DNA from 3 places in the Streptomyces sp. NPDC058307 genome. Region 1 is predicted to be linked to each of the others. Evidence: riboswitches for the same ligand, from Rfam matches in the RefSeq annotation. Region 1 holds a riboswitch; each other region holds the start of a gene.
The links. Region 1 has a riboswitch for cyclic di-AMP ahead of ACFVYN_RS39455 (M23 family metallopeptidase). Riboswitches for the same ligand answer to the same signal wherever they lie in the genome.
Positions count from the first base shown of each region.

Region 2: it holds a riboswitch for cyclic di-AMP, as region 1 does, so the genes downstream of both, ACFVYN_RS11670 (C40 family peptidase) here and ACFVYN_RS39455 (M23 family metallopeptidase) in region 1, are expected to answer to the same signal.
Region 3: it holds a riboswitch for cyclic di-AMP, as region 1 does, so the genes downstream of both, ACFVYN_RS19485 (M23 family metallopeptidase) here and ACFVYN_RS39455 (M23 family metallopeptidase) in region 1, are expected to answer to the same signal.

Region 1 is NZ_JBHVYZ010000105.1:6,268-13,780, reverse strand. It holds gene ACFVYN_RS39480 (MarR family winged helix-turn-helix transcriptional regulator) at 1-58, shown strand, start outside; gene ribA (GTP cyclohydrolase II) at 188-829, shown strand; gene ACFVYN_RS39470 (response regulator) at 833-1,483, opposite strand; gene ACFVYN_RS39465 (histidine kinase) at 1,471-2,622, opposite strand; tRNA gene ACFVYN_RS39460 (tRNA-Met) at 2,804-2,877, shown strand; cyclic di-AMP (ydaO/yuaA leader) riboswitch at 3,177-3,334, shown strand; gene ACFVYN_RS39455 (M23 family metallopeptidase) at 3,346-4,371, shown strand; gene ACFVYN_RS39450 (aldo/keto reductase) at 4,494-5,438, shown strand; gene ACFVYN_RS39445 (PrsW family intramembrane metalloprotease) at 5,455-6,870, opposite strand; gene trmB (tRNA (guanosine(46)-N7)-methyltransferase TrmB) at 6,922-7,513, opposite strand, start outside.
Region 2 is NZ_JBHVYZ010000012.1:64,894-72,406, forward strand. It holds gene ACFVYN_RS11645 (sensor histidine kinase) at 1-169, opposite strand, end outside; gene ACFVYN_RS11650 (class I SAM-dependent methyltransferase) at 302-868, shown strand; gene ACFVYN_RS11655 (hypothetical protein) at 1,010-1,396, opposite strand; gene ACFVYN_RS11660 (ATP-dependent Clp protease proteolytic subunit) at 1,753-2,388, shown strand; gene ACFVYN_RS11665 (hypothetical protein) at 2,396-2,701, shown strand; cyclic di-AMP (ydaO/yuaA leader) riboswitch at 3,013-3,224, shown strand; gene ACFVYN_RS11670 (C40 family peptidase) at 3,228-3,701, shown strand; partial or broken gene ACFVYN_RS11675 (DUF6328 family protein) at 3,892-4,179, shown strand; gene ACFVYN_RS11680 (ATP-binding protein) at 4,480-4,938, opposite strand; gene ACFVYN_RS11685 (helix-turn-helix domain-containing protein) at 5,153-6,013, shown strand; gene ACFVYN_RS11690 (DUF397 domain-containing protein) at 6,023-6,244, shown strand; gene ACFVYN_RS11695 (8-amino-7-oxononanoate synthase) at 6,283-7,410, opposite strand.
Region 3 is NZ_JBHVYZ010000025.1:24,209-31,721, forward strand. It holds gene ACFVYN_RS19470 (GNAT family N-acetyltransferase) at 1-2,544, opposite strand, end outside; gene ACFVYN_RS19475 (HPr family phosphocarrier protein) at 2,751-3,032, shown strand; gene ACFVYN_RS19480 (GntR family transcriptional regulator) at 3,160-3,855, opposite strand; gene ACFVYN_RS19485 (M23 family metallopeptidase) at 4,043-4,795, opposite strand; cyclic di-AMP (ydaO/yuaA leader) riboswitch at 4,808-4,971, opposite strand; gene ACFVYN_RS19490 (M16 family metallopeptidase) at 5,163-6,551, opposite strand; gene ACFVYN_RS19495 (M16 family metallopeptidase) at 6,548-7,513, opposite strand, start outside.

The DNA of each region.
Region 1 (7,513 bases):
GGAGGGTGCCTCCGGGGAGGTCCCGTGGCGCCGACGGTCCGCGCCGCCCTGTTCGTGACAAGCGCCATACAGGCCAGTGACAAGCGCCATAAAAGCGTTGCTTCAAATTTAAAGCATGAGGTAGGGTCTCGATCAGTAGAACTGCTTCAAATCTGAAGCAGGTATGCCTACGGAGCGGAGTACCCGCATGACCGACCTGCCCGCCGCCACCCAGCGCTCCCGCGTCCGCGTCCCGCTGCGCTTCGGGGACGGCTACGGCGTGGACGCCGAACTCGTCACCTTCCACGGCCTGGCCGACGGGCGCGAGCACCTCGCCGTCGTCCTCGGCGACCCCGCCCCCGGCACCACCCCGCTGGTGCGGCTGCACTCGGAGTGCCTCACCGGCGACGTCTTCGGCTCCGCCCGCTGCGACTGCGGCCCGCAGCTGCGCGAGGCGGTCGAGCGCATAGCCGAGCGCGGCGGCGTCCTGCTCTACCTCCGCCAGGAGGGCCGCGGCATCGGCCTCTACAACAAGCTCGACGCCTACGCTCTCCAGGACCAGGGTCTCGACACCTACGCCGCGAACACCGCGCTGGGCCTGCCCGAGGACGCCCGCGACTACACCGCGGCCGCGCAGATGCTCCAGGCCCTGGGGATCTCCGAGCTCGACCTGCTCTCCAACAACCCCGACAAGGCGGGCCAGTTGCGCGACCTCGGCATCGACGTCCGCGACCGGGTCCCCACCGGTGTCTTCACCACCGCCCACAACGTCCGCTACCTGCGCGCGAAGGTCCTGCAGACCCAGCACACGCTGCCGCTGGGGGAGTTGACCGAACTCGGCGTCGGCTGAGCGTCACCTGGGCGTGTGCGCCAGATAGGCCAGCACGGCCAGGACCCGCCGGTGGCCGCTGTCGCTCGGCGGCAGGCCGAGCTTGAGGAAGACGTTGCCGATGTGCTTGCTGACCGCGCGCTCGGTGACCACGAGCGTCTTGGCGATGGTCGTGTTGTCGTGGCCCTCGGCCATCAGCTTCAGCACCTCGCGCTCGCGCGGGGTGAGGGAGTCGAGCGGGGTGTCGCGGCGGCGGGTCAGGAGCTCGGTGACGACCTCGGGGTCCAGCGCGGTACCGCCGGCCACCACCCGCTCCAGCGCGTCGAGGAACTCGTCGACCCGGCCGACCCGGTCCTTGAGGAGGTAGCCGACCCCGCTGGTGCCACCGGCCAGCAGCTCGGCGGCGTACGACTCCTCGACGTACTGCGAGAGCACCAGCACCGGGAGCCCCGGGATCCGCTCCCGCGCCTCCAGGGCGGCCCGCAGTCCCTCGTCGCGGAAGCCGGGCGGCATCCGCACGTCGAGGACGGCCACGTCAGGGCGGTGTTCGAGCAGGGCGGGCAGGATCTCGGGGCCGGTGCCGACGACGGCCACGACCTCGTGCCCGGAGGAGGTCAGAAGCAGCACGAGCCCCTCTCTCAGGAGGGCGTTGTCCTCGGCGATCACCACACGCACGGCAGCTCCACATCGATCACGGTCGGGCCCCCGGCGGGGCTGGTCACTTCGAAGGTCCCGTCGAGCGCGGCGACCCTGCGCCGCATCCCGAGCAGCCCCGAGCCCGCGGACTCGTCGGCGCCGCCCCGGCCCTCGTCCCGCACCCGCACGGTCAGACCCCGCCGGGTCCTGGCCAGCCGGACCTCGGCCCGGTCGGCGCCGCTGTACTTGGCGACGTTGGTGAGCGACTCGGCGACCACGAAGTAGGCCGCGGCCTCCACCGCCGCGGGCGCCCGGGTGCCCTCGTCCAGGCCGCCGTCGTCCACGCCCACGGTGAGCCCGCTGCTCGCGGCGAGCGCCCGTACCGCGCCGACGAGACCCCGGTCGGTGAGGATCGGCGGATGGATCCCGCGCACCACCTGCCGCAGCTCCGTCAACGCCTGTTCGGCCTGGTCCTGGGCGTCGTCCAGCAGTTTGCGGGCGGCGTCCGGGTCACGCTCGTAGGCCCGCTTGGCGAGTCCGATCCGCATCGACAGCGCCACCAGGTTGGCCTGGGCGCCGTCGTGCAGGTCCCGCTCGATGCGGCGCAGCTCGGCCTCGTGCGCGGCGATCGCGTCGGCCCGGGTCTCCCGCAGCTCCTCGACCCGGCGGGCCAGCCTGGCACTCGGGGACGGCATGAGCAGCACGGCCGACCAGCGGGCCTCGGTGTCCGCGAGCCGCACGATCAGCGGCAGGACGACGGGGGCTCGGCGCAGCGCTCCGGCCCACACGCCGTCGACCAGCAGGCCGAGGGGCCACAGCGGGAGGGCGAGGGCGAGGAGGGCGCCGTAGAGGTAGTAGGCGAGCATCCAGCGCAGGTCCCTGAGCGTGCCGGGGTCCCGCACCGAGATGCGCAGCCGTTCGCGCAGGGTGCCGGTCATCGGTGTGTACGCCTCGGGGATCTCCCGGCCCGTCCACAGGGCGGTCAGGTTCCGCTTGGCGCCGGCGATCCGCCGTATCAGCAGCACGGCCTCGGGCAGCAGCCAGCAGCCGACCACGGCGACCGTACCGATGGCGGCGATCAGGAGCACCGTGATGAAGAGGTACATGCCGAAGCACATCGCCGCGGCCACGACGAGATGCACGGTCGCCATCGCCGTCCGCTGCACCGACTTCCACATGCGGCTCACGCTAGACGAACGGGCCCCGGGCGCACGGTGTAGCCCGCTACACCATCGGGGGCCGGGCGAGGATCACTCCCCGCGGCGGTCCTGGCCATCGCCGACTCGACCACCTGCACGACGCCCGGAACAACCCTGGCGCGGAGCACTCCCCGGATGACGTATGCTGGTTACACAACGGCGCGGGGTGGAGCAGCTCGGTAGCTCGCTGGGCTCATAACCCAGAGGTCGCAGGTTCAAATCCTGTCCCCGCTACTCAAGGCTCAGGGCCGGAATCCAGTTCACTGGATTCCGGCCCTGAGTGTTTTTTCCGCTCGTGACGTGATGTGACGCGGGGTGAGCGCGTGACCGCCCTCCGCGTTACAGCTGACATACCGTCAATGTCCGTGTGTGGCTTGAGTGAAGGTCAACTCGCCCGTTTTTAGCCGTTCATGGGCCGTAAGTCCTGCCGGGTTTCGTTAATGATCAAGTGGAACAGCTTGGAATCGGGCCCCCGGGTCTATTAACGTTCGATAACGCAGCGCGGTCGTCCCAGCCGTCACAAGAGACGGCTCCGTGCTCACGCGCCGAATTCCGCAAGGGAACCGGGGAACCACCAACTTGGGGTGAATCGCTCGTACTCCGCCGTGGCAGCACGGTCGGTATACGCGCGTAGGAGACCTTCCTGCTCCGAACCCGTCAGCTAACCCGGTAGGCGAGAAGGAAGGAAAGGAGCGCGCCCACGTGGCGTCCAACCCGCCTGCCCCCGAGGCGCCGTACGTCCCGAGCGACACCCTCGTATACGGCGGCTACCGTGCCGACGACGAGGCCCCGCTCGGCGAGTGGAACCCCACCGCGGACTCCCTCGCCCCCGTACGAGGCCGGCATCGCGTCGCCAAGCAGCGTGGCGGAGGGTTCGCCCGTAGCTCCACCGTTCTGGGCGTCGGTGTCATAGCCGCCGTCAGCGCCGGCGGGATGGCCAGCGCCAACACCGGCAAGCCGCCGGTCTCCATCTCGCTGCCGGACCTGCCCAACGTGGGCTCGCTCATCTCGGACGACTCCGCCCCCGCCGCGGACGACACGAGCGCCTTCAGCAGTGTCGGCGCCACCACCGCCGACACCGTCAAGGGCACCTCGGGCGCCGGTGAGGCGCTGCGCTCGCGCATCCTGGCCCAGGCCGAGGTGCAGCAGGGCCAGCTCGACACCAAGGCCGCCCAGGCCATCGCGGACGCCGCCGAGAAGGAGGCCGACGCGGCCGCCGCCAAGGCGGAGAAGGAGGCCCAGGAGAAGGCCACCGCCGCGAAGAAGAAGGCGGAGGAGGCGGCCGCGAAGAAGGCCGAGGCCGCGCGCCTGGCCGAGCTCGCCAAGCAGTACACGCTGCCGACCTCGTCGTACACCATCACGGGCACCTTCGGTCAGGCCGGCTCCCTGTGGGCCTCCGGCTACCACACGGGCCTCGACTTCGCCGCCCCCACGGGCACGCTCATCAAGGCGATCCACGGCGGCACCGTCACCCAGGCCGGCTGGGCCGGTTCCTACGGCTACCGCACGATCCTCACCCTCGACGACGGCACCGAGCTGTGGTTCTGCCACCAGTCCTCGATCAACGTCAGCGTCGGCCAGAAGGTCGGCACCGGTGACGTCATCGGACGCGTGGGCGCCACGGGCAACGTGACCGGCGCGCACCTGCACCTGGAGGTCCACCCGGGCGGCTCGGCCAACGGGATCGACCCGATGACGTGGCTGCGCGGCAAGGGGCTCACTCCCTGAGGCGCCCCTCGGGGTTCCCGGAGGTTCCCGCCGGTGCGCCGGAGTAGCTGCTTCCGCTTGTTTACGAGGACTTTGCGGCCATAGCGGAAGACCGGCGCCCGGCGCGGGCGTTGACGTATGGCATGACTTCTCTTCGCAAGCTCGGCTCCTCCGACCTCGAGGTCTTCCCGCTCACCCTCGGTGGCAACGTCTTCGGCTGGACCGCTGACGAGGCCACCTCCTTCGACGTGCTCGACGCGTACACCGCGGCCGGCGGCAACTTCATCGACACGGCCGACGTCTACTCGGCGTGGGTCGAGGGAAACTCCGGCGGCGAGTCCGAGACCGTCATCGGCAAGTGGCTGGCGGCCCGCGGCAACCGCGACGACGTCGTCATCGCCACGAAGGTCAGCCAGCACCCCGACTTCCCGGGCCTGTCCGGGGCGAACATCAAGGCCGCCGCCGACGCCTCCCTGAAGCGCCTGGGCACCGACCACATCGACCTGTACTACACCCACGTCGACAAGACCGAGGTGCCGGTCGAGGAGATCATCGGCGCGCTGGACGACCTGGTGAGGGCGGGCAAGGTGCGGGCGATCGGCGCCTCCAACATCTCCGCCGCGCGCCTCGCGGAGTCCCTCGCCTTCTCCGACCGCGAGGGCCTCGCGCGCTATGTCGCCCTCCAGCCCCACTACAACCTGGTCTCGCGCGACACGTACGAGGGTGAACTCGAGGCCGTCGCCGCCCGGGAGGGCCTCGCCGCCGTCCCGTACTACGCCCTCGCCTCCGGGTTCCTCACCGGCAAGTACCGCCCCGGTACGACGGTCGACAGCGCGCGCGCCGCGGGCGCCGGCCAGCACCTGGACACCGAGCGCGGCCGGAAGGTGCTCGCGGCTCTCGACGACATCGCCGAGGCCCACACCGTCCCGGTCGCCACGGTCGCCCTCGCCTGGCTCGCCGCCCGGCCGACGGTCGCGGCGCCGATCGCGTCCGCCCGCACGGTGGAACAGCTGCCGGCGCTGCTGGGCGTGGCGGACCTGACCCTGACGGAGGAGGAGCTTGCGCGCCTGACGGAGGCGTCGGCCTGAGCCTCCGCCGCGCGAGCTACGTGCGGTACGGGTTGTAGGCGGGGTACTGCACCGCCGGGTGGACCGGGTGGACCGGGTGGACCGGGTGGACCGGGTGGACCGGGTGGACCGGGGGCGTCGGCTGGGCGGGGTGCGTCGGCTGGGGCTGGTGAGGGGCGTATCCGTACGCCCCGTACACCGGCCAGGGCGGCGCGGCCACCGGGACCGGCGGTGCCGTCACCCGGGCCGCGTGGTCCAGCGAGGGACGCGCGACGTCCCGCCGCCGCCACAGCTCGTGCAGCAACTCCCGCTCCCGTACGACGAAGTCCGCGCCCGCCCGCCCGAGCCGCCCCCGGCGCCGCAGGAAGGCAAGCGACGTCGCGTACGCCTCGTACTGCGAGACCGCCCGCGCCGCGGCCCGCCCGCCGAACTGCCGCCGCGCGTAGTCCCGCGCCAAGAGCCGCGCCCGCATCGAGCCCAGCACATAGGGCTCGGTCGGCGTCAGCCATCCGGCGACGGCGTACGCGGGCAGTTCCTCGCGCACGGTCCTCAGCTCCCGCTGCCGTGTCCAGATGACCAGCCAGGTCAGCAGCGCGAACGCCGGCACCATGAACATCGCGTACACCGCGAAGAAGCCGTACTGCCCGAACGTCGACGAGCCGTTCCACGTCGCGTGCATGGCCATCGCGAGCAGCAGCCCGGACAGCGGGACGAGCACCCGCCGTACGTGCTGGCGTTCCGCGGACAGCGCGGAGATGCCGAAGCCGATGCCGGTCAGGACGGTGAACAGGGGGTGCGCGAACGGCGACATGACGACGCGTACGAAGAAGGTCGCGGCGGTGACGGAGGCGATGCCACTGTCGCCGGTGAGCTGGTCGGTGCCGAAGGCGGTGCCCAGGTAGAGGATGTTCTCGGTGAAGGCGAAGCCGGTGGCGGTGACCCCCGCTATCACCACGCCGTCGACGATCCCGGTGAAGTCCCGTCTGCGGAACAGGAAGACGAGCAGCACGGCGGCGGCCTTGGCCGACTCCTCGACGATCGGTGCTATCACGGTCGCGCCGAGGGTGTCCGCGCCGGACGGGTCGGCGGTCGCCGTCGCTATCCACTTCGTCGCGAAGCTGTTGGCGATGATCGCTATCAGCGCGGCCGCGCAGGCGCCCCAGGCGAAGGCGAACAGCAGATTGCGCCAGGGCCCCGGTTCGACGCGGTCGAGCCAGCGGAACGCGGCTATGAGCAGCGGTACGGGCAGGACGGCGAGCCCCAGGCCGACCAGGAACCCCTCGGTGCCGGTCTGTTGACGGACCAGGGCGAGGATGACGAGCCCGGACAGCGTGAGGAGGGTGATGAGCGCGCCGTAGCGCACCCACTTCCGCTGCCACCAGTGCGCGTGCCGCAGCGCACCGCCACCGGTGGGCTCACCGGAGTACGTCGGATACGGGGGAAAGGTGGCCACGGCATCGACCTTAACGAGACAGAGGCGCCGCCCGCAGGTAGGGCGGGATGCTCAGGCGCCGGTGGGGGACTGGTCGGGTCGGTCGCCGTGCTGTACGCGGCGGAACAGCAGGTCGTTCACGACATGTCCCTTCTCCAGTCCCTGTCCCTCGAAACGGGTCAGCGGCCGGAAGTCGGGACGTGTCGCGAAACCGCCGTCGGCCTGGGTGTTCTCGAAGTCCGGGTGCGCGGTGAGTACGTCGAGCATCTGTTCGGCGTACGGCACCCAGTCGGTCGCGCAGTGCACCAGCGCGCCGGGCTTGAGGCGGGTCGCGGCCAGGTCCAGGAACTCGGGCTGGATCAGTCGCCGTTTGTGGTGCCGCTTCTTGGGCCAGGGGTCGGGGAAGTACACGCGCAGTCCGTCTAGCGCGTCCGTGGTGAGCATCTCGCGCAGCAGGATGATGGCGTCGCCGTTGGCGACCCGGATGTTGGACAGCTTCTGCTGCTCGGCGAGGTTGAGCAGATTGCCCTGGCCCGGGGTGTGCACGTCGACGGCGAGGATGTTGGTCCCCGGGTCGGCGGCGGCCATCTGCGCGGTGGCCTCACCCATGCCGAACCCGATCTCCAGTACGACGGGATGGTCGTTGCCGAACATCTCACCGAGG
Region 2 (7,513 bases), on a different contig from region 1:
GCAGGGGCAGCACCAGGGCGGCGTACACGACCATCTGTACCCAGACCGGTCGCCAGCCCGGCTGCGGGCGGATCACCGGGGGCACGGCCACCAGCACAATCAGCAGCACGTCCGTCAGCCACGGATGTGCGCGCCGCAGACGAGGCAGGGTCTCCATCAGCCGTTGCACGGCCTCACGCTACGGCCGGGCCCCGCTCCCCGGCATCGTCCTGGCGGGCGTCACCAGGTCCTCCCCCAGTCGTACGGACACCAGCCCGGGATACGACGTCCGGCCACCCGGCGCTCTTCCAGCATGGCCGCCATGTCCATCACCACCGAGTTCCTCAGACGGCCCCTCATGACCGGTGCCGTAGCCGCCAGTTCACGGCGGCTGGCGTACACGATGACCGAGGGCATAGGCCTGGAGCGGGCCCGGCTCGTTGCCGAACTCGGCCCGGGGACCGGGGTGTTCACCGACGCGATCCTCGCCCGGCTCGCCCCCGACGCACGGCTCGTCGCAGTCGAGCTCAACGAGGTGCTCGCCGCCCGGTTGTCGGCCACCCGGCGTGACAGCCGGCTGACCGTGGTCCAGGGCTCGGCCGCCGGGCTGGCCGCCGTGGTGGGCGAACCGGTCGACGCGGTGGTCTCCGGGCTGCCGTGGACGGTCATGCCGCAGGACCGGCGCGGACACATCCTGGACGCCGTGAGCGAAGTCCTCGCGCCCGGTGGCCGGTTCACCACCTTCGCCTATCTGCACGCGGCCTGGACCCCGCCCGCCCGCCAGTTCACCGCCGAACTGGCCTGCCGCTTCGACCGGCTGGAGCGCTCGAAGGCGGTGTGGGCGAACCTCCCGCCCGCCTTCGTACACCGGGCCAGCCGGAGGCTGTGACCACGAGCAGGTGGCCCTCGGCCCAATAGCGGGAAGCAAGCCGAGGGCCCTCGGGACGGCGGTGCGTCCGTCCTGCCCGGCTCAACGCTCCGGGCGCGGGTCAGGTCACTGAGGCGTCAACCGGCCGCGTCACCGTCTTGATCAGCGGCAGGCAGGCACCGCGCGGTGCAGCGGCCCCAGATCTCCATACAGGGCGGCGTGGAAGGCGGCGGTGAGTTCACGGGCCCGCCCTTCGCTGGGCACGCCGTGCAGCATGAAGTACACCGGGCCCGCAAAAGCATCCGATCCTGCCTCCCGCGCGCGGACCAGGCGGACGATGGCGGCCCGCATGGCGAGGTTCACGCTGTCCTGGACGATGTGGGCGGGGCCGGCGCTCAGCGCATCCGCCTTGACCGTCCACCGCTCGCCCTCGCGTTCGATACCCACGTACACGGCACGCTGCGCCTTGGCCGCCCGGTATGCGGCGTCGAACCTGTCGGTGGCATCCGGGATCAGATGGCCGGGGCAGGGGACGGGCACCCGTTGCATAACAGGCATCGTGCCAGGAATCAGCCTGATTCGCCGCAAGCCCCCCAGAGTACGGACGACGGGCCCTCCGGCGCTCGGAAGCTTGCAGACGGTCACTCACGGCTGCCGGTGACCTGGAGCGCGGTGGTCCAGTTGCCTACGCGCCGCCTCGGATCACCTCACGGTTCTGCTCGGCTTTGAGGGCGACGCGGGCTGCCTGAACACACCAGACGATCGTGAGGGAAACCTGCTTCACGATCAGCTTAAACACGGCCTGACCTGCGGTGATTTGTGGATCACTTCAATGCGCCCCATCATCACGTCACGTACGTCCTGTACATTTTTTACGGACAGCCTGCCGCGAGGAGGGGTACGCCATGATCCGACCCACCGCCCGTCACGTCCTGCCCGAGTTCCATGAGCGCACGAGCTTCGGGCACACGACGACGGATCCGTACTCGAAGCTGCTGGAGGAACGGATCGTCTTCCTCGGGACGCAGATCGACGACACCTCGGCGAACGATCTGATGGCGCAGTTCATGTACCTCGAGTACCAGGCCCCCGACCGGGACATCTCGCTGTACATCAACTCCCCCGGCGGCTCGTTCAGCGCGATGTCGGCGATCTACGACACGATGCAGTACGTCAGTTGCGACGTGGAGACGACCTGCCTCGGACAGGCCGGCTCCTCCGCCGCGGTGCTGCTGGCGGCGGGCACCCCCGGCAAGCGGTCCGTCCTGCCGGGCGCCCGGGTGGTGATCCACCAGCCCGCGCTGAGCGAGCCGGTGCAGGGACAGGCGAACGATCTGGCCATCCAGGCCGAGGAGTTGATCCGGGTGCGGGCCCGCCTGGAGGAGATGCTGGTCCGGCACACCGGACGCAGCCCCGAACAGGTGAGCGCGGACATCGAGCGCGACAGGATCCTGGACGCCCGGGGCGCCGTGGAGTACGGCCTGGCGGACGCGATCGTCCCGAGCCGCAGGTCCTCCCACCCCGCACCGGGCGCGAGGTGATCGCCCGATGGTCCCGGACCTTCCACCGCTGCCCGCACTCACGCGCGCCGAGGGCGAGCTGATCGACCGTTATCTCGACGTGGTCGACCTGCTGGGCCGGATCAACCCGGCCCGGCGCGAGGACACCTACGGCGGCCTGCGCGCCGCGCAGGCGCTGGTGAGCAGGGCGACCGAGCTGCGCGACGCGCTGGTGCTGATGCACGGCCGGGGTGAGCGCGAACTGCACGCCGAGACGCTGGCGCGGGCGCTGCGGGTCCTGGACGGCGAGCGGCGTACGGCCCGGGTCACCGTCCCTCCCGAGCCCGACAGTTGATGAGGCGTCCGGACCTGAGTCGAAACGGACCAAACGACGTACCCCCTATTGGAGGAGGCACGGCTCCCTTTTTGCGAGCGTCGAACTTGCGCAACGCGCCTGGTTCGCTACCGGAACGAGGCCCTTCTGTGCTGGTCCGGGGGTCTCCTGACCCCTCGACACCCCTTCCTTCGGGGTCCTTCGAAGGGGTGTCCACCCAAACGGGTGAGTGGTGAGTAACACCACAAATCATCGGTTCCGTTGGGCTTTTCGCACTTTCTTGCGCCAAGATCCCTGTCTGACGACAAGCCCCCGCCGCAGTGGCGGGGCGATCCGGGCGGACGCCGAGTCCTGCCGCCGCCCGGATGACCGGTCGACAGAAGTGGATCGGCAGGAGTGGAGGACCCAAGCACGACGGGTCGCCGGAACGGTCACACCATGACCGGGCCGAGCATCCCTTGGGGTGAAGCCGCGTCAGCGGCCGGGCAACTTCGCCAGCCCGAATCCGACAGGTCATCCTTCACAGGCGGCTGACGAAGGGTTGCGCATGACTGCGCTCAATCGTGTCCCGTCGCTGATGGTCCGGGCCGGTACGGCCTCGGCCTTCGCCATCGCCGCCGTGGGCGGCTCCGTCGTGGTCCCGGGCCTCGCGCCCGACGCCGCGGCAGCGACACCTGCGACGAAGGCACTCAAGGTAGCGGCCTCCAAGAAGGGCTCGCCGTACAAGTACGGCGCCACCGGGCCCCGCCGCTTCGACTGCTCAGGGCTCACGCTGTACTCGTTCAAGAAGGCGGGCAAGAAGCTCCCGCGCACGGCGGCCCAGCAGTACAACAAGACCCGCCACATCGGCGTGCGCAGCCGCAAGGCCGGCGACCTGGTGTTCTTCCACTCGGGTTCGAACGTGTACCACGTCGGCATCTACGCCGGGAAGGGAAAGATCTGGCACGCCCCGAAGACCGGGGACGTGGTGCGACTGCAGAAGATCTGGACGAAGAGCGTCTGGTACGGCCGGGTCAAGTGACGCCCCCGAGGGGGCGGCGGCGACCTGACCTCCCGTCGCCCTCTCGGGCCTCCCGTGACACGGGCTCAGGTGGTTACCCGTGCCGCATGGCCGACCACAGCCGGTGCACCGCCCGCAGCGAGACCCGTTGGAGTGCGCCGGCCGCAACTTCGGCGAACTGCTCCAGGAACTGCGCGTCACCCAGACCGGGGTGCAGATCCTCTTCGCCTTTCTGCTGACCCTGGCCTTCACCCGGCGCTTCCCGTCGCCCGACACCTTCCAGCGCGCCCCGTACGTCACCACGCTGCTGTTCGCGGTGCTCGCGGCGGCCCTCTTCACCGCGCCCGCCGCCCTGCACCGCTCGCTCTTCCAACGCGGCGCCAAGGCCCGCATCGTGCCGGTCTCCTCCCGGCTCGCGACGGTCGGCATGGGGGTTCTGGTGTTCGCGTTCACCGGATCGGTGCTGCTCGTGGTGGACGTGACGACGGGCCGGGCGGGCGGAGTGGCCGCGGGCGCGGCGACCCTGATGGTGTGTGTGGGCCTGTGGGGCACGCTTCCCCGACTGGTCCGGCGGGCGGGCCTCGCCGAGGAGCGCGAGGCGGCACCGGCGCGCCCGGCACCCCGGCCGGCGGAGCACGAGGTGATCAGGCCGCGCGCGGCGGCCCGCCCGGGAGCATCACCCCGAGAGCCGTCACCGCGCCTGCGGCGACCCCGACGACGGCTCGGCCGCCCCAGCGTGCGACAGAGCGCGGCCGGTCTGACACGCGTGCCCGCGGCACCCGCGTCCGCGACCGGTCGGTCACGGCTCCTGCTGGCCGGCGGCGGTGACCGGCTCCGCAGGTACGGTCCAGGGCAGTTCGATGGAGACGGTCTTGCCGCCTTCCCGGGTGGGCCTGACGCTCAGTCTGCCGCCGTACTCCGCGGCGAGCCAGCGGATGATCACCATCCCCCGCCCGTTGTCCTGCTGGACCGCGGCCGGCAGCCGCTTGGGGAAGCGGGGGTGGCTGTCGGTGACCCCGATGCGCAGGTGTTCGTCACGCTCCAGCTCGATGTCCACCGTGAAGGTGGGTGACTGCCCGAAGGTGTGCTGTACGGCGTTGGTGGTGAGTTCGGAGACGATGAGCCGGACGGTCTCGGCGGCGTCGGTGGTCGGCGGCAGCCCCCACTCCGCCAGTGTGGTCAGGACATAGGTGCGGGCCGCGGAGACCGAGGCGGGTTCGCTCGGCAGAGTGACGGATGCTTCCAGGTGGTCTGCCATGGCGACGTCGTCCCTTTCCCACGGGACCGGAGTCCGACACGGTGCGGATGGTTCGAGTACGGTCCCGGACTGGTGGTTCATCGTCAGAGTGCCATCACCGAGGCCGTGACGGGTGCCGATCCACCAAGATGTGCATATATCTGTCGCTCGAAGCGGTGAACTCCGCGACGCGAGACCGTATGCGGGCGGCTCGCACGGAGTAAGGAGTAGCGCCATGCAGCACGGCCCCGCGGTGCGTCGGCGAAAACTGGGCGCCGAACTGCGTGCGCTGCGCGCGAGTGCGGGGCTCACCAGCGGTGAGGCCGCCCGGCTCGTGGGCTGGCACCAGTCGAAGGTGAGCCGCATCGAGACCGGTGCCAGCGGCGTGAAGCCGGCCGATGTGCGGTTACTTCTCGACGCCTACCGCGTGGGGGACGCGAATCTGCGGGAGCTGCTGATGGTATTGGCGGGCTCCGACGAGACCGGCGGCCGGCACCACTGGTGGCACGCGTACCGGGGTGTCCTGCCGCCGACGTACCGGGACTTCATCAGTCTGGAGGCCCAGGCGAGCGCGATGCGCACGCTGGAGACCTCGGTCGTGCCCGGGCTGCTGCAGACGCCCGAGTACGCCCGCGCGGTGACCCGGGCCGCGGTGGATGGCCTCGACGACGAACGTCTCGACGCACTGGTCAAGGTGCGGCTGGCCCGGCAGGACATCCTTCGCGCGCAGCCGCCTCTGGAGTTGAGCGCCGTCCTGGACGAGGCGGTGCTGCGGCGGGAGGTCGGCGGTCCCGAGGTGATGGCCCGGCAGCTGAGGAGGCTCCTGGAGGCGGCGCGGTTGCCTCAAGTGCGGCTGCAGGTACTGCCGTTCACTGCCGGGGCGCATGTGGGTATCACGGGGCCTTTCGTAATCTTCTCATTCCCGCGCACTTCTGATCTGGATGTAGTTGTTCTCGACCACTTGACGAGTAGCCTCTATCTCGAGCGGAAAGAAGACCTCCAGGCCTACACCGAGGCCTTCAACACCCTTCAGTCCCACGCCCTTTCGCCCGAGGACTCGTTGGATTACCTCGCCGCGATGGGTGACGGCGCGTAAGGAGGCACCATGTCTGCACTGCCTCGGAACGTATCCACCACTACGGAACTGCCCGAAGTGCGCTGGCTGCGCAGCAGCTACAGCACCGGGGCGAACAACTGCGTCGAGACGGCGAGGCCGTCGGCCGGGCCCTGTGCCGGGCTGCTCGCCGTACGCGACTCCAAGAATCCGGACGGACCCGCGCTGCTCTTCTCCCCCGAGAGCTGGGCGGGCTTCACAGCCGCGTTCTGACCGTCAGACCATCAGGAGCACGGCCGTGTCACGCCGACTCATGGTCGTGTTTCGCCGATCACACGCACAGCGCGTTCGATCTGCTCCTCGGAGAGGTCCGCGCGGGCGGTCAGCCTGAGCCGTGAGATGCCGTCGGGCACGGAAGGGGGCCGGAAACAGCCCACGAAGAGCCCGGCGGCACGGCAGTTCGCCGCCCACTGCACGGCCTCCTCCGGGGAGGGCGCGCGCACCGAGACCACCGCGGCGTCCGGACGTACCGCTTCCAGACCCGCGGCGGTCAGGCGTGCGTGCAGTCCGGTCGCCACCTCGCGCGCGCGTGCGGCCCGCTCGGGCTCACGGCCGAGCAGCCGCAGGGCCGCGAGGGCGGCTCCCGCCGACGCGGGGGCCAGACCGGTGTCGAAGATGAACGTCCGTGCCGTGTTGACCAGGTGTTCGACGACCCGTGCGGGGCCGAGGACGGCACCGCCCTGGCTGCCGAGCGACTTGGACAGCGTGACCGTGACGACCACGTCGTCGGCGCCCGCGAGTCCCGCCGCCTGCGGGGCGCCGCGGCCGCCGGCGCCGAGCACACCCAGACCGTGGGCGTCGTCGACGACCAGGCCGGCGCCGTGCTCCCGGCATGCCTCGGCGAGGGCGGCCAGGGGCGCCGCGTCGCCGTCGACCGAGAAGACCGTGTCGGACACGGCGATGGCCGGGCCGTCGTGCGTGCCGAGCGCCTTGCGCACCGCGTCCGGGTCGGCGTGCGCGACGACCTGGGCCGTGCCGCGGGCCAGCCGGCAGCCGTCGATGAGCGAGGCGTGGTTGCCCGCGTCGGAGACGATCAGCGAGCCGTGCGGCGCGAGCGCGGTGACCGCGGCCAGGTTCGCCGCGTATCCGGAGGAGAAGACGAGCGCCGCCTCGAAGCCGCAGAAGTCGGCCAGTTCGCGTTCGAGTTCGGTGTGCAGCCCGGTGGTGCCGGTGACGAGCCGGGACCCGGTGGCGCCGCCGCCCCAGGTCCGCGCGGCCGCCGCGGCGCCTTCGACGACCTCGGGATGGCGGGCCAGGCCCAGGTAGTCGTTGCTCGCGAGATCGAGCAGCGGCGAGTCGGCCGGACGCGGCCGCAGGGTCCGTACGAGTCCGGCCCGCCGGCGCGCCGCCGCCTGCTCGTCGATCCAGCCGAACGCCATGGGTCCTCCGGGGCTTTTGTAGACAACGGACAGACCCTAGCGGCAGCAAACGCTACCCACGGTGTGGCAATACCCACACGTCGAAGCGGGTGTGTTGTCCGAT
Region 3 (7,513 bases), on a different contig from region 1:
GGTGTCGTCGAGCAGCTGGGAGGCGGCCCCGGCCAGCCCGAAGGACAGCACGGCGCCGGCGGCGGGGTCGATGACGGCCCGGATCACGGTGTCCACCCCGCGCGGGGCCATCCCCTGCACCACGGGCCGCAGTTCGTCGGGCGCGCCGAACAGCTCGGTCAGCTCGGCGTACGCCCGCCGCAACTGCTCCTCGTCCGCGAGATCCAGGCGTACGCCGCCGAGGTCGGCGCGGTGGCGCAGGTGCGGGGCGGTGGCCTTGAGCGCGACCGGGTAGCCGAGGGTGGCGGCGGCCTGGACGGCGGCGTCGGAGGTGGCGGCGGGCAGGGCCCGGTGGACCTGAATGCCGTACGTGGTGAGGAGCTCGCAGGTGTCCTCGGTGCCGAGGGTGAGGCCCTGTCCGCGCGTGAGCAGGCCGTCGATCAGGGCGGCGGCGGCCTTTTCGTCGATGTTCTCGTACGCGGGCACCTTGCCGGGTTCGGCGGACTCCCGGCGCCACTGGCCGTACTGCACGACATCGGCCAGGGCCCGCACCGCGCGCTCGGCGGCGGGGTAGGCGGGGATGAGGCGGTCGCCGTTCCCGGGGGCGGACGGTTCCGCGGGGACCGGTGTGGCGCGCAGCCGGTCCAGGGCGCGGAAAGGATGGTCGGCACGGATCTTCGGCGGACCCGCGGCGGCCTGGGGAGCGGTGCTGGTCGCCGCCGACAGGGCCTCCGCGAGGCCGCCGAGTTCGACGTGGACCACGAGGACCGGCTTGCCGGGGACCTGCTCCGCCGCGGACCTGAGCGCCTCGGCGAGGGCGGCGTCGCCTGCGGACCCCTCGCCGACCCCCGGGATGGCCGTCACGATCACCGCGTCGCAGTGGTCGTCGTCCAACGCGCGCGCGAGGGCCGCGTGGAAGTCCTCCGGCGCGGCCGCGGTGGTCAGGTCCAGCGGGGGTGAGGGCGTCAGCCCTTCGGCCACGCACGCGTCGTACGTGAGCAGGCCGAGCGACTCGGAGTTGCCGAGGATCGCCACCTTGGGTCCGGTGGGCAGCGGCTGGCGGGCGAGCAGCAGGCCGGTGTCCACGAGTTCGGTGATGGTGTCCACGCGGATCACTCCGGCCTGCCTCAGCAGCGCCGACACCGTCGCGTGCGGCAGGCGGGTGGCGCGGACGGCGTGGCCCTGCGGGGCGGTGCCCGAGCCCTGCACGACGACCAGGGGCTTGGCCGCCGCCGTACGTCTGGCGAGGCGGGTGAACTTGCGGGGGTTACCGATGGACTCCAGGTACATGAGGACGACGTCGGTGTCCGGGTCGTCGTACCAGTACTGCAGGACGTCGTTGCCGGACACGTCCGCGCGGTTGCCGGAGGCGACGAAGGTGGAGACGCCGGTCACGCCGGTGACGCCGCCACCGCGCCGGTGCAGCCGGGAGACCAGGGCGATGCCGATGGCGCCGGACTGGGCGAACAGGCCGATCCGGCCGGGGCGGGGGGTCTCGGGGGCCAGTGAGGCGTTGAGGCGGACGTCCGGGGAGGTGTTGATGATGCCGAAGGCGTTCGGGCCGATGATCCGCATGCCGTACGCGCGTGCGTGCCGCACGAGTTCACGCTGACGCTCGCGCCCCTCGGGGCCGCTCTCGGCGTACCCGGCGGAGAGCACGACGAGTCCCTGCACGCCGTGTGCCCCGCACTCGGCGACGACCTCGGGCACGTGCTCGGCCGGTACGGCGACGACCGCGAGGTCGACGGGGCCGTCGATGTCCCGCACCGAGCGGTGGGCGGGGATGCCGTCGAGTTCCTTCTGCTCCTCGGGGAACGCCTTGTTCACGGCGTACAGGCGGCCGGTGAAGCCGTAGTCCCTGATGTTGCCGAGCACGCTGCGGCCCACACCGCCCGGGGCGCGTCCGACGCCCACCACGGCGACGGAGCCGGGGGTGAGCAGCCGCTGCACGGACCGCGACTCGGCACGCTGTTCGCGCGCGTACTGCACGGCGAGCGAGCGGTCGGTGGGCTCCAGGTCGAACTCCAGGCGTACGACGCCGTCCTCGAAGCTGCGCTTCTGCGTGTAGCCGGCGTCGGTGAACACCTTGATCATCTTGACGTTGGCGGGCAGCACCTCGGCGGCGAAGCGCCGGATGCCGCGCTCGCGGGCGACGGCCCCGATGTGTTCGAGGAGGGCGGAGGCCACGCCGCGCCCCTGGTGGGCGTCCTGGACCAGGAAGGCGACCTCGGCCTCGTCGGCGGGGGCGGTGGCGGGCATACCGTCGGCGCCGATGCGGTCGTAGCGTACGGTGGCGATGAACTCGCCGCCGACCGTGGCGGCGAGTCCCACCCGGTCCACAAAGTCGTGGTGCGTGAAGCGGTGGACGTCCTTGGCGGACAGGCGAGGGTAGGGCGCGAAGAAGCGGTAGTACTTCGACTCGTCCGAGACCTGCTCGTAGAAGCTGACCAGGCGATCGGCGTCGTCGACGGTGATGGGCCGGATACGCGCGGTGCCGCCGTCGCGCAGCACCACGTCGGCCTCCCAGTGGGCGGGATACTCGTGCCGGTCCGACGCGCTCTGCATGGGCCCCAGAGTACGGCTCGCGTACGACAACGGCGCGAGGCAGTCTGTGGAGAACGCGCGAGGACACACGAGGACACACAGGGACGGAAGTCGGGCCGAGGCCGCGGTCCGACCACTCCCCCCGGCAGGACTTCAGGCCTGTCCGGGAGCGCTTCACGTGTGGGAAACTGGTCTAGACAACCCTGAGAACCGAAGGGCAGCATCACATGGCTGAGCGCCGCGTCAACGTCGGCTGGGCCGAGGGCCTTCACGCCCGCCCCGCTTCCATCTTCGTCCGGGCCGCCACGGCCGCAGGCATCCCGGTGACGATCGCCAAGGCCGACGGCAACCCCGTCAACGCGGCCTCCATGCTGGCCGTTCTCGGCCTGGGCGCCCAGGGCGGCGAGGAGATCGTCCTCGCCTCCGACGCCGAGGGTGCGGACGCGGCCCTCGACCGGCTCGCCAAGCTGGTCGCCGAGGGGCTCGAGGAGCTTCCCGAGACCGTCTGAGGGAAGGTGCCCTGAAAAGCACCGAGGGGCTCGTCCGAATTACCGGGCGGGCCCTTCGCATTTCCCTTTTGCGGGCAGCGGAAATAGCGCCCCGCGAATTACTCCCTCTTTGTATACGGCGCCCGTGTTAATGCCGCAGACCTGTCACGTTTACAGGATGTTGCGAGGTCCTCACACGGTCCGTGCGGTCCGGCCCGGAGGTGAACCGCAGCCGGTGCGCCGCGCCCGAGCGCTCGGTGTGCAGCGTCGTGATCGCCCGCGCGCGCTCGCTGTCCCCGCGCGCCACCGCGTCCACGATCGCGCCGTGCTCCGCCCACGACTCCACGGGGTTGGCGGGCGCGTCCACGACGTACATCCAGGCGATCTTGTGGCGCAGCTGGGTCAGCATCGAGGTCAGCGCGGGGCTGCCGGAGGCCTGCGCGAGCGTCTCGTGGAACCAGCCCCCCAGGGAGCGCAGATCGTCGCTGTTGCCGCGCCTGGCCCGCTCCTGCCCCAGCCTGACCAGGCCGCGCAGCACCTTCAGATGGGCCTCGGTGCGCCGCTGGGCGGCCCGGGAGGCACCGAGCGGTTCGAGGAGCATGCGCATCTCCAGGAGGTCGGCGCCCTCCTGCTCGGTCGGTTCTGCCACACACGCGCCCGCGTGGCGCCGCGTCACCACGAAGCCCTCGGCCTCCAGTGTGCGCAGGGCTTCGCGGACCGGGACCCGGGAGACGCCGTAGCGGCGGGCGAGCAGTTCCTCGGTGAGCCGGCTCCCGCGCTCGTGGACTCCGGCGACGATGTCGTCGCGGATCGCCGTGCATACCGAGTGCGCCGGAATACGCATGTCCGACCTCCGTCTTAATCCCCGTGAAACGTCGCCGATTGACGTGTGTTCAGTGACTCTATTGCAATGAGCGGGAATTTCCGACGGCGGACGGGAATCCGGGGATATTTTTTGGACAACGGGGCCCCGGAAACGACGAAAACCCCGGCTCGGGAGCCGGGGCCTCGTGGCGGTCGCGCGGTGGGCGTCAGACGTTGACCCCGTGGGAGCGCAGGTAGGCGACGGGGTCGATGTCCGAGCCGTACTCGGGAGTGGTGCGCGCCTCGAAGTGCAGGTGCGGGCCGGTGACGTTGCCGGTCGCGCCGGAGAGGCCGATCTGCTGGCCGGGAGTGACCGACTGGCCGACCGAGACGCCGATGGACGACAGGTGGCCGTACTGGGTGTACGTGCCGTCGGCCATCCTGATCACGATCTGGTTGCCGTACGACCCGCCCCAGCCGGTCTCCACGACGGTGCCGCGGCCGACCGCGTGGACCGAGGTGCCGCTGGCGGCGTGGAAGTCGATGCCGGTGTGGCTGCCGGAGGACCACAGGGAGCCGCCGGTCTTGTAGCCGGTGGACACGTAGGAGCCGGAGATCGGGGCGACGAAGCGGTTGAGGCGCTTGCGCTCGGCCTCGCGGGCGGCGCGCTCCTTGGCCTCGCGTATCTCCTTGGCGCGCGCCTCGGCCTTGCGCTTGGCCTCCGCCGCCGCCTTCTTCTGCGCGGCGGCCTGCGCCTGCGCCTCGGCCTGGGCGTCGAGCTGGTCGGCGAGGGACTCCCCGACGCTGACGACGGGCATGAGGCCGGTCTGCTCCACGGAGTTGTCGGCGGCGAACGCCGGGGCTGCGATGGTGCCGATGACGCCGGTGGTGGCGAGGGCCGCGACACCCGCCGCGCGGGCGGTGGTGCGCTTCATACGGCCGGGACGACGGTGCTTCCCGGTGGCGCAGGTGAACGCCATGTGGTGGCTGGTCCTTTCCTTCCTTCTCGCCTACCGGGTTAGCTGACGGGTTCGGAGCAGGAAGGTCTCCTACGGACCCCCTCGCGGTGCGCGGGCGTCCGATTCACCCCAGGGACTTGTGATGGGTCCCCGGCTCCCCTGACTTACGCCATGCGGGGACTCGGCGATGACTGTCCGGTGCCGCGGGCGCGGCGCAGTGCCTGACGGACAGCCCAGAGGACGCTAAGCGGGGCCACTTTCAATCCCCAAACCGATCACGGGGTTTGTAGCGCATCCCACAGGGCAGACAGGCAACCTCCTGCCCAATTCGGACATCCAGGAGCCCTGGTGGCTGTTGCGTCACCAGGGCTCCTGACGTCCAGCTCCTCTACTCGGCCGTCACGACCTTGACTTCGCCGATGCCGAGCGCCTCGACGGGCTCCTTGATGGCGGCCGCGTCGCCGACCAGGATCGTCACCAGCCGGTCCACCGGGAAGGCGTTCACGACGGCCGCGGTGGCCTCGACGGTGCCGGTCGCGGCGAGCTGCTGGTACAGGGTCGCCTGGTAGTCGTCGGGCAGGTGCTGCTCGACCTGGTCGGCCAGCGTGCTCGCGACGGCCGCGGCCGTCTCGTACTTGAGCGGTGCCACTCCGACGAGGTTCTGTACGGCGACATCGCGCTCGGCGTCGGTGAGACCGCCCTCGGCCAGCGTGCGCAGCACCTTCCACAGGTCGTCCAGGGCGGGACCGGTGTTCGGGGTGTCGACCGAGCCGCTGATGGCGAGCATCGCGGCGCCCGAGCCGTCCGGGGCGGACCTGAGGACCTGCCCGAACGACCGTACGCCGTAGGTGTAGCCCTTCTCCTCGCGCAGGACGCGGTCCAGGCGGGAGGTGAGGGTGCCGCCGAGGCAGTAGGTGCCGAGCACCTGCGCGGGCCACACGCGTGCGTGCCGGTCGGCGCCGATACGGCCGATCAGCAGTTGCGTCTGGACGGCGCCGGGGCGGTCCACGATGACGACGCGGCCGGTGTCGTCGGCGGTCACCGGCGGCACGGGGCGCGGCCGGCCCGTGGACCCCGTCCAGGAGCCGAGGGTGTCGGCGAGCAGCGCGTCCAGGTCGATGCCGGTGAGGTCGCCGACGACCACGGCGGTCGCGGTGGCGGGCCGCACGTGCTTCTCGTAGAAGCCGCGTACGGCCGCGGAGTCGATGTTCTCGACGGTCTCCTCGGTGCCCTGGCGCGGGCGCGACATGCGCGAGTCCGCCGGGAACAGCTCCCTGGAGAGTTCCTTGGCGGCGCGCCGGGACGGGTTGGCCAGCTCGTGCGGGATCTCGTCCAGGCGGTTGCGGACGAGCCGCTCGACCTCGCTGTCCGCGAACGCGGGCGCCCTGAGCGCGTCGGCCAGCAGACCGAGCGCCTTCGCGAGGCGGGAGGCCGGCACTTCGAGGCTGAGGCGGACGCCCGGGTGGTCGGCGTGCGCGTCGAGGGTGGCGCCGCAGCGCTCCAGCTCGGCGGCGAACTCCTCGGCGGAGTGCTTGTCGGTGCCTTCGGAGAACGCGCGCGCCATGATCGTGGCGACACCGTCCAGGCCGGCCGGCTCGGCGTCCAGGGGCGCGTCCAGGAGCACCTCGACGGCGACGACCTGCTGGCCGGGGCGGTGGCAGCGCAGGAGGGTGAGGCCGTTGTCGAGCTTCCCGCGCTCGGGGGCGGGGAAGGCCCAGACCTTGGGCTCGCCCGCCTGCGGCTGCGGGTGGAATTCCATCGCGGCGAGCTCGGTCACTTGGCCGCCTCCTCGTTCTCGTCGGTCGCTTCCACGGTGGCCGCGGAGTCCGGGGCGTCGGCGTCCTCGGCGCTCTGGGCGATCTCGGCCGGGGCGGTGGGCTCGTAGACGAGCACCGCGCGGTTGTCGGGGCGCAGCTTGGCCTTGGCGACCTCCTGCACCTCCTCGGCGCTCACCTCCAGGACCCGCTGTACGGCGGTCAGGGCGAGCTGGGGGTCGCCGAACAGGACGGCGAAACGGCACAGTTCGTCGGCACGGCCCGCGACGGTGCCGAGCCGGTCCAGCCACTCGCGCTCCAACTGGGCCTGGGCGCGCTCCATTTCCTCGGCCGTGGGGCCCTCGGCGGCGAACCGGGCGAGCTCCTCGTCGATGGCGGCCTCGATGACCGGCACCTCGACATCACCAGAGGTCTTCACGTCGAGCCAGCCCAGGGAGGGCGCACCGGCCAGGCGCAGCAGGCCGAAGCCGGCCGCGACGGCCGTACGGTCGCGCCGTACCAGCCGGTTGTAGAGGCGGGAGGACTCTCCGCCGCCGAGGACGGTGAGGGCCAGGTCGGCCGCGTCCGCCTCACGGGTGCCGTCGTGCGGGAGCCGGTAGGCGGCCATCAACGCGCGCGCGGGGACCTCCTCCTCGACGACCTCGCGCAGCTGCTCGCCGATGACCTCGGGCAGGGAGCCGTCGCGGGGCGCGGGCTTGCCGTCGTGCGAGGGGATCGAGCCGAAGTACTTCTCGACCCAGGCGAGCGTCTGCTCCGGGTCGATGTCGCCGACGACCGACAGGACGGCGTTGTTGGGCGCGTAGTACGTGCGGAAGAACGCGCGCGCGTCCTCAAGCGTGGCCGCGTCCAGGTCTGCCATCGACCCGATCGGGGTGTGGTGGTAGGGGTGGCCCTCCGGGTACGCGAGCGCGGTCAGCTTCTCGAACGCGGTGCCATAGGGGACGTTGTCGTAGCGCTGCCTGCG